3 regions of the Janthinobacterium sp. PSRC1-1 genome follow, and region 2 is predicted to be linked to each of the others. Evidence: predicted binding sites of a transcription regulator. Region 2 holds the regulator's gene; each other region holds the start of a gene.
The links. Region 2 encodes sigma-54, which starts transcription at its own class of promoters, with help from an activator protein. Its sites were predicted from a motif close to TGGCANGNAANCTGCTTT; they were not measured.
Positions count from the first base shown of each region.

Region 1: the regulator sigma-54 is predicted to act here: its motif matches at 1,554-1,571, upstream of pepA (flocculation-associated PEP-CTERM protein PepA).
Region 3: the regulator sigma-54 is predicted to act here: its motif matches at 2,031-2,048, upstream of adh (aldehyde dehydrogenase).

Region 1 covers NZ_JAFCWK010000006.1:156,360-159,634, reverse strand. Annotated here, with positions in the region: gene ACP7DW_RS15070 (acyl-CoA thioesterase) at 1-256, opposite strand, end outside; gene ACP7DW_RS15065 (hypothetical protein) at 340-708, opposite strand; gene ACP7DW_RS15060 (hypothetical protein) at 838-975, opposite strand; gene ACP7DW_RS15055 (hypothetical protein) at 1,225-1,398, opposite strand; gene pepA (flocculation-associated PEP-CTERM protein PepA) at 1,647-2,474, shown strand; gene ACP7DW_RS15045 (nitroreductase family protein) at 2,551-3,275, opposite strand, start outside.
Region 2 covers NZ_JAFCWK010000004.1:445,729-449,003, forward strand. Annotated here, with positions in the region: gene lptB (LPS export ABC transporter ATP-binding protein) at 1-727, shown strand, start outside; gene ACP7DW_RS11320 (RNA polymerase factor sigma-54) at 732-2,210, shown strand; gene hpf (ribosome hibernation-promoting factor, HPF/YfiA family) at 2,280-2,642, shown strand; gene ACP7DW_RS11330 (enoyl-CoA hydratase/isomerase family protein) at 2,778-3,275, shown strand, end outside.
Region 3 covers NZ_JAFCWK010000025.1:9,661-12,935, reverse strand. Annotated here, with positions in the region: gene ACP7DW_RS28410 (TonB-dependent receptor family protein) at 1-636, opposite strand, end outside; gene ACP7DW_RS28405 (beta-propeller fold lactonase family protein) at 841-1,797, shown strand; gene adh (aldehyde dehydrogenase) at 2,134-3,275, shown strand, end outside.

The sequences.
Region 1 (3,275 bases), on a different contig from region 2:
CTTCCATCGAGGTCGTGCCCGTGTAATTGATCGAGGCGAGGAACGTCACCAGCTCACCGACGTGGATAGGCTGCAGGAACATCACCTGGTCCACCGACAGGGTCACCACATAGCTGCCCGAATAGCGGCTGGCGCAGGCGTAGGCGACGCTGTCGAGGTATTTCAGGATGGTGCCGCCGTGCACATTGCCGGAAAAGTTGGCCATATCGGGCGTCATCAGGACCGTCATCGTCAGTTCGTGGGCCGACCAGTTCATCGCGCTGTCCAAAGTGTTCTCCAAGGGGGAAATAAGAAAAAGAGTGGGGATGTAAAAACCGGCCCCAGGGGCCGGTGTAGACCTTACAGGCCCAGGGTGTCGATGTCGGCCAGCGAGTCGCGGCCCTTGTCGGAAATGTCGTGGCCCTCGCCTTCCGCGCGCGCCACGATGTGGGCTTTCTTGCCCAGGAAATAGGCCACGTCCGATTCCAGCCTGGTCAGCGGATCGGCGGCGACGGCGCGCAGCCCCATGATGCAGCGGCGCAGGAACAGCAGCTGCTGTGCTTTCTCGGTGATGGACAAACGGCCATCGCGTGCATAGCTGAGCAGCTTCAGGCCGGACAGGCGCTTGGCATTGCGGGCAACGCAAGCACTGGGGCGCTCGGTCTTGATGCCGCGTGCAACTTGCTCCAGCGCGTCATATTCATCGGTTGTTAATTTCTCGTTCTTCATTACTTTTCCATAAAAGGCCAGGTGTTCGGCCCCCATGGTACGCGCCCCGCTGCGCATCGGCAACAGGCAACGTGATTCAGTCGCCGCCCGCCCCACGGATGGCGTACTGAAAATGCGCGTGAAGCGTGCTTATTTGTAGCTGCGCAGCAGCAGCCACGCCAGGCCGCAGCCAGCCACGGCGCCCGCCAGCGCCAGCGCTGCGAGGTTCTTGCCGGTGATCACAGGGCGCCGGCCCAGGTAGATTTTGTTATGCAAGGAATTGCCCATGATGGTCTCCTGTACAAGAATTTTTATGATGTCTCATTATAAGAACAGAATCGTGACGGCCACATGACACACAGCAGTTAGCGCTTGATTTGTATCCACTCAGCAATGTTTATTGGCATTTTTGTTGTTTAATTGGCGTGACGACCCCGCCGCCCGCGCAATCCATTTCTGACCAGAAATAAACAGCGCGCGGCAGTGGCATCGCCGCTCGGGTGCGCTCAGGCGTGCGACGACTGGCTCTCAGCCCTCTCAGCCCATCCTGACGGGCGGCGGTGGTGGCGTCGGTTCCTCGACGGGCACGGGGTCCGTGTGCGGCGGCTTTTCCGGCGGCGGCGTCAGCGGATCGCCTTCGGGCGGCGGCGGGATATCCGGTTCGGGCGTGCTGTGCGCACGCAGCGGGGCATGACGGGATGGTAGTGGCATGGTGACCTCCTTTGCCCCACTCTAGCCGATGCCAGGAAAGACTGGCGCCCGCGAGCCGCGCCATCGGCCGGGTAAAACGTCGATTTTTTTTACACAAGCACGAAAAATGGCCTCCCTGTTTTTATAAGCTGTTGAATTCAAATATAAATATAACTTGGTACGAATTCTGCTTCAAGGGCGTATGAGGTTATCTGAGGCAGCCGCCACAGTGACCTGGTCCGATCCACCCTCACGCTGAAGGAAATGCCATGAAAACGCTGTCCTCATTCCTGCGTCTCGCTCTCTCCGCGGCCACCATCGGCGCCGCGCTGATCAGCGCTCCCGCACTCGCTGGTCCTTTGTTTACCGTCAATGAAGGTTCCGTCCCCGGCACCGCAGCCAATCTGGTTGTGGCCGACCGCATCAGCTTTGAATATCACGCGCGCGTCGAACAAACCATCGTTGGCGGTTTGGGTGGGGGCAACGATCCCTTCACTCAAACAGGCTTTCTGAGCAAGGCCGCTTTCGGCAGTCCCACTGGCGGCAGCGTGCCATCGCAACTGAACGCCCTCAACGGCTATGGCATTTATGGCCTGTTTTCCATCACCGGCCAGTCCGATACGCTGGCTGGCGGGATCCACGCTACCTTTCAAACCCTGACCATGACCTTGTACATCGATCCCAATCAGGACACGTCACTGTCGGTCAGTAACGTGGCCGGCTCGCCGGTGAATGTGGGTGGCGTCTCCGGGGATGACTATGCGATCATGACCTACACGCTCGACGTGGGCGAAGCACACATTTTCGCCGGCCTGGCGCAGGGCGACTTCAAGTCCTTGCTGAACGCCACACTGACGCCGCAAGGACAGTTGTTTTTCGTCAACCCCGACCCGTTTTTCCCGCTGGAGTCCCTCAGCGGGAATACGAACAGCTTCGTCGGCGGCAGCCTGACCGACAGTTTTATCGCGATGGCCGACGGTGGCGGCCTGGAATTATTCCAGGTACCTGAACCAGGCACCATCGCCCTGCTCGGCATCGGCCTGTTTGGCCTGGGCATGACTGCGCGCCGCCAGCAAGGCGGGCAGCGCCAGGCTTGACATGCGCATCATCCTGTTGAAAAGCCGCGGATATCCTCCGCGGCTTTTTTTGCGGCAAGCGGCAAACCGATGCCGTTCACACAGGCGTCCTCCCGTTGAGCGGCGCCACCAGCAAGTCGTGCAGCGGCCGGCGCAAGGAGCGCGCCTGGGCCGCCGGGCCGGCGCCGATGCGGCCCAGGAATACGGCCCGATCAAACGCCACCGCACCCAGCACGGCCTGGCATTGCAGCGCCAGTTCCTGCGCCAGCTCCAGCATGCCGTCGGTGCGCGAAAAGGCCCGCCGTTCGCGCACATAACGGGCGAAGATCAGCGGCGTCAGTTCCGGCTGTAACTGCAGGCCCAGCTGCGTGGCCGTCAGCCAGAAGCGCTGCATGGCCCTGCCGGCCGCCACGTAATCATCGATGTGACGCGGCGGCGCCTCGGCCAGCAGCACGAAATGCGCGGCGCAATACAGGCCTGGCAACAAGTCCATCTGCAGACGCGGGGCAATGGTGCCTCCCAGCCAGGTATTGAAAAAATCCACGCGACGCCAGCTGTGCATGACCCAGCGCATCAGCCGCGCCGTCATCGGGTCGACACCGAGCGCCTGCTCAGGGATGCGGTCGGCGCTGAAGCGCGCGCCCCATTCGATGACGTCGCGGTGCACCTTGTGCGCTTCGGGCATGGTCAGGCGCAGCTTCGCATTGTCGTACATCAGGCGCGCACAGGCCAGGCGCATGCGCCAGCCTTCGAACCACTGCACACTGTAGCCGGGCGGCAAGCTGGCCGCCAGCGCCGCCTTTTCACTGGCGCGCAGGCCGC
Region 2 (3,275 bases):
GATCGTTCGCGGGCTGCAAAAAACCTATGGCAAGCGGCAAGTCGTGCATGATGTCTCGCTGCAAGTCGAATGCGGCGAAGTGGTGGGATTGCTGGGCCCGAACGGCGCCGGCAAGACCACCTCGTTCTACATGATCGTCGGTCTGGTGCCGTCGGACGGCGGCACCATCGACATCAGCGGCGTGGACATTTCCCGCCTGCCGATCCACCGCCGCGCGCAGATGGGCCTGTCGTATCTGCCGCAGGAAGCGTCCGTCTTCCGCAAGCTGACGGTGGAAGACAATATCCGCGCCGTGCTGGAAATCCAGACCGTCGAAGGCCGCCCCCTGAAGAAGGCCGAGATCGAGGAGCGCCTGGATAAATTGCTGGCCGACTTGCAAATTGAAAAGTTGCGCGAGAACCAGGCGCTGTCGCTGTCGGGCGGCGAGCGCCGCCGTGTGGAAATCGCCCGCGCGCTGGCGACCGACCCGCGTTTCGTGCTGCTCGACGAACCGTTCGCCGGTGTCGACCCGATCGCCGTGATCGAGATCCAGCGCATCGTGCGCTTCTTGAAGGAGCGCAATATCGGCGTGCTGATCACCGACCATAATGTGCGCGAGACGCTGGGTATCTGCGACCGTGCCTACATCATCAACCAGGGCTCGGTGCTGGCGTCGGGACGCCCCGACGACATCATCGCGAACGAGTCGGTGCGCCGGGTCTACCTGGGCGAACACTTCCGCATGTGAGCCAATGAAACAATCATTGCAGCTGCGCACTTCGCAGCACCTGGCACTGACGCCGCAGTTGCAGCAATCGATACGCCTGTTGCAATTGTCTACCCTGGAATTGCACCAGGAACTAGAGCAACTGCTGACGGACAATCCCTTGCTCGAGCGCCTCGACGATCCGCTCGATCATTCGCTGCGCCTGCTGTCCGACGGGGCCCTGAGTTCCACGGCCGCGCCGGCCGAAGCGCCGCCCCAGCCGCCCGGCCAGGAGGCGCCTGCGGCGCCGGCCGAAGCGGAGGCGTTTGACGGCGAGGCGGGCGAGGGCCCGGCCGCCGCGGACGGCGGCGACAGCGACTGGAGCGAGGCGAGCCGGGGCAAGGCGCCCGACGACGAAGATTCGCGTCCGCAATTGGAGGCCCATCACTGTACCCTGCGCGAACACCTGATGGAGCAGATGCGCGTGACGGTGCTCGAATTGCGCGACCGCGCGCTGGTCGAGCTGATCATCGACGCGCTCGACGACAATGGCTACCTGGAAGAGTCGCTCGACGACATCCTGGCGCGCCTGCCGGAAGAGCTGGAAATCGACGCCGACGAGATGCGCACGGCCTTGTCCCTGTTGCAAAGTTTCGATCCGCCCGGCGTGGGCGCGCGCAATGCGTCCGAATGCCTGGCGCTGCAAATCAAGCGCTTGCCGCAGGTCGCCATGGTGACGCGGCGCATGGCCCTCGTCATCGTGGAAAAGCACCTGGCCTGGTTTGCCCAGCGCGATTTCAACAAGCTGAAAAAAGCCCTCGATTGCGACGAGGAAGACTTGCGCGAGGCGCAGACGGTGATTCGCCAGTGCAATCCGCATCCGGGCGCCGTGTTCGCCTCGGACGTGTCCGATTACGTGGTGCCCGACGTCGTCGTCAAGCGCGCGCGCAATGGCTGGCAAGTCACCCTGAACAACGACGTCATGCCGCGCCTGCGCGTCAACGCCATGTACGCCAACTTGCTCAAGCAGGGCAAGGGCGAGGGCGCCATGGGCGCACAGTTGCAGGAAGCCAAGTGGCTGATCAAGAATATGCGCCAGCGCTTCGACACGATCCTGCGCGTGGCGCAGGCGATAGTAGAAAGACAAAAGAACTTTTTCTCGCATGGGGCCGTTGCCATGCGCCCCCTTGTGCTCCGTGAAATAGCTGATACACTGGGTTTACACGAGAGTACTATCTCGCGGGTAACAACTCAAAAGTACATGCTGACCCCGCACGGCATGTTCGAGTTGAAATATTTCTTTGGTAGCCACGTCGCCACCGAAGCGGGGGGCGAAGCGTCATCGACGGCGATACGGGCATTGATCGTGCAACTGACAGGAGCAGAAGACCCTAAAAATCCTTTATCCGACAGTAAGATTGCGGACATGCTGGGGGAACAAGGCATGGTGATTGCGCGACGTACTGTTGCCAAATACCGGGAAGCGTTGAAAATTCCGCCAGTGAGCCTGCGTAAGTGTTTGTAAGTTTTTTTCGGTTCCTCTGCGGGCCGGATAGGATGGACCGCACGAACCCGATCATCTTTAGGAGTGTGTATGAATCTCACCATCAGCGGACATCATCTCGAAGTGACACCAGCCATCCGTGAATACGTACAAACGAAGCTGGAGCGCGTGAAACGTCATTTCGATCAAGTTATCGATATCGCCGTGATTCTGACCGTGGATAACCTCAAAGAGAAAGAAAAACGTCAAAAGGCCGAAGTCAACCTGCGTCTGAGTGGCAAAACTGTCTATGTGGAAAGCCTGGCGCATGACCTGTATGCCGCCATCGATATCCTGATCGACAAGCTGGACAGGCAAGTGATGAAATACAAAACCAAAGTGCAAGGGCACGGTAAAGAGGCGATCAAGCATCTGCCAGACAACTCCGAGGAAGACGCCGTCGTCGCCGTTTAAGGCCACCCGCTTCCAGCAGTTGTGATCAACTAAGGGCGCACATCTTGCGCCCTTTTTTGCGTCTGGACCTGTTGAACGCAATGTTCCCCGCGCAGGCGCTAGAATATTCGCACTTTCACTTTTTTCCTGCCTGCCATGAGCGACTTCGTCCAGACCTCCATCCGCAACCGCACCGGGCATATCGTGCTCGACCGTCCGAAAGCCTTCAATTCCCTGTCGCTGGAGATGGTGCGCGCCCTGAGTGCTGCCCTGCTGGCCTGGCGCGACGATCCGCAGGTGGACGCCGTCGTCATCCGTTCCAGCAGCGACAAAGCCCTGTGCGCCGGCGGCGACATCCGCTTCTTTTACGATGCGGGCCGGGCCACGCCGCAAGGTGGCAGCGCCTTGCTGGAAGATTTCTTTACGGAAGAATACGCGTTAAATCATGTGATTCATTTCTACCCGAAACCGTATATCGCCGTGATGGATGGCGTGGTGATGGGCGGCGGCATGGGCGTGGCGCAAGCCGGGCCTGGCAACCGCCTGCGCATCGTCACGGGCCGCACGCGCATGGCCATGCCGGAAGTCAATATCGGCTTGTTCCCGGACGTGGGCGGCAGTTATTTCCTGTCCCGCCTGGCCGGCCAGCTGGGC
Region 3 (3,275 bases), on a different contig from region 2:
GAAGCGCGAGCCGTCGAGCACGTAGCCGATGCCGCCTGCCTGGCCTTGCGCCGTCAGGTCTATCTTGCTGGTGCCGTAGCTGCCGCCCGTCACGTTCAGTTCGACGGACGGGGGATTCTGTCCATCCCTGGAAAACAGCTGGATCACGCCGCCCGAGTGGTTGCCGTAGATGGCAGAAAACGGTCCGCGCAACACTTCGATGCGCTCGGCCGTATCGAGGTTGAAGGTGGCCGCCTGGCCTTGGCCATCGGGCATGCTGGCGGGAATGCCATCGCTGATCAGTTTGACGCCGCGCACGCCGAAGGCCGAGCGGGCGCCGAAGCCGCGCGACGAGATCTGCAAGTCTTGCGCGTAGTTCTGGCGGTTCTGCACAACCAGGCCCGGCACGGCGGCCAGCGCTTCCGACGCATTGACGCGGATTTGGCCGTCCTGGATGCGGGCGCTGTCGACCACGTCGATCGAGGCCGGCACTTCCTGGCTGGGGTGGGCGATGCGGCTGCCGCTGACGACCACCGTATCCATGAGTTGCCCGTTGGCCGGGTCAGCTGCCTCGGCGGCGAAAACGTGAGGGGCGAGGGTGGCGCTGCCAGCGACAAACAGGCTGGCAATGGTGTTCAAGCGGAAACGATGCTGCATGCGGGTTCTCCAATGTGAATAAAAGCCTGCTTGAGCGCGTGAGCGGCGCAGGTCTGCGTAGGTGTATCAAGCAATATGCCTGCCATGTCTCCATTGGTGGGCTGAAATTATACGCGTGTCCGTGGCACGGCGTTTGCATGCAGCAATGTTCAGAGGCGCCGATGCCGCGCGCTTTTCCCGTATTTTTCCATTGAAAAGGTGATTATGCCCAACTTCTTCTCGCGCTTGCGCCAGGTGTGCTGGCTGCTGCCTGCGCTCGCCAGCAGCGCCCTCCAGGCCGCTCCTTTTGCCTATGTCCCCAATGAAAAATCGGGCACCTTGAGCGTGATCGACACGGCGACCGACCAGGTGGTGCGCCAGATCGCGGCAGGCAAGCGTCCGCGCGGCATCGCCGCCGACCCGACAGGGCGGCAATTGTTTGTCACCGATGCCGCCAGCAGCGCCTTGCTGCTGATCGATAACGCGACCGGCACGCCCGTGCGCGCTGTGGCCCTGGGCAAGTCGCCCGAAGGCGTCAGCGCCTCCCGCGACGGCAGCCTTGTGGCCGTGGCCGTCGAGGAAAACAATAGCGTGGCCTTGCTCGATGGCCAGTCGGGCACCTTGCTCGCCGACATCAAGGTACAGGGACGCAATCCGGAGCATGCCGTGTTCAGCCCGGATGGACGCTGGCTGCTGGTCAGTGCGGAAGAGGCCGAGCAAGTCGATGTCATTGATGTGGCGCAACGCCGCCAGGTCGCGTCCATCGCCGTGGGCCTGCGTCCGCGCGGCATCGGTTTCAGTCCGGACTCGGGCCGCGCCTATGTGGCGTGCGAACTGGTCAACGCCGTGTATGTGATCGACATGGCCGCGCGCAAGGCGATTGCCACTATTCCAGCGGGCAAGAATGCGAATGGCATCGCCGTCCATCCTGGCGGCAAGCAGGTGTATGTCTCGAACGGCACGGACGGCACGGTGATGGTGATCGACACGGCCAGCAACGAGGTGACGGCCACCATTGCCGTCGGCAAGCGCCCGTGGAACATGGCCATCACGCCCGATGGCAACAAGCTGTACGTGGCCAATGGCCGCTCGAACAGCGTTTCCGTGATCGACACGGCCAGCGCGCGCAAGGTGGCCGACATTGCCGTCGGTGAATTGCCGTGGGGCGTGGTGATTCGTTAGCGGTACAGGAACAGGTGTTCCAGTCTGGTACACCTGTTCCATTGTGCAGCGGCGCAGGGGAGATGCCGCAGGGCTGGCCCGGATTGGAACAGGATGCCTTCACCTTGTTCAAAACGCACACAGGCCCGCCCCCGCAGCTCTAGCCCGGGCATGCGCCGAAAAGCGCGCCGGGTTTGACGCCACGCCCTTGTAACAGGGGGAAAAGCGGCTAAGTTTGTAGTGGGATGGTGAGCTGGCACGGCATTTGCGGAAGACTCCGTGTACTCACCCCATCTGTACCAGGACGTTTGATTTTAATTAAGTAATTCCATTCTAATTAACCCGATAGAGGACGACATGAATCTCGCAGACATCAGCAAACTGGGCGTAGCCAATCCCTTCAAACAACGCTATGACAATTACATCGGTGGTCAGTTCGTTGCACCAGTAAAAGGTGAATACTTTCCTAACATCACGCCCATCACGGGCTTGCCGTTTTGCGAAATCGCCCGCTCCACGGCGGAAGACGTCGAGCTGGCGCTGGACGCCGCGCATGCCGCCAAGGATGCCTGGGGCAAGACGTCACCCGCCGAGCGCGCCAATATCCTGAACCGCATCGCCGATCGCATCGAACAAAACCTGAGCCTGATCGCCACGGCGGAAACCATCGACAACGGCAAGCCGATCCGCGAAACGATGAATGCCGACATTCCGCTGGCCATCGACCATTTCCGTTACTTCGCCGGCTGCATCCGTGCGCAGGAAGGCTCCGTCGCGCAAATCGATGCGGAAACCTATGCCTATCACTACCATGAGCCGCTGGGCGTCGTGGGCCAGATCATCCCGTGGAATTTCCCGATTCTGATGGCCGTGTGGAAACTGGCGCCAGCCCTGGCCGCCGGCAATTGCGTCGTCCTCAAACCTGCCGAGCAAACCCCCGCCTCCATCATGGTGTTGATCGAACTGATCGGCGACTTGCTGCCACCGGGTGTGTTGAACATCATCAACGGTTTCGGCCTGGAAGCGGGCAAGCCGCTGGCGTCGAGCAAGCGCATCGCCAAGATCGCCTTTACGGGTGAAACGGGCACGGGCCGCCTGATCATGGGTTACGCGGCGCAAAACCTGATTCCCGTCACCCTGGAGCTGGGCGGCAAGTCGCCGAACATCTTCTTTGAAGATGTGATGGATGCCGATGATGATTATTTCGACAAGTGCCTGGAAGGCTTCACCATGTTTGCGCTGAATCAGGGCGAGGTGTGCACCTGCCCATCGCGCGTGCTGATCCAGGAATCGATCTACGAGAAATTCATCGAACGGGCCTTGAAGCGCGTGGCCGCCATCAAGCAGGGCAACCCGCTCGACTCGTCGACCATGATCGGCGCCCAGGCGTCGCAGGAGCAGCTGGAAAAAATCCTGTCCTACCTCGACATCGGCCGCCAGGAAGGCGCCGAAGTGCTGGCCGGCGGGGAACGCCATACGCAGGCAGGCGACCTGGAGGG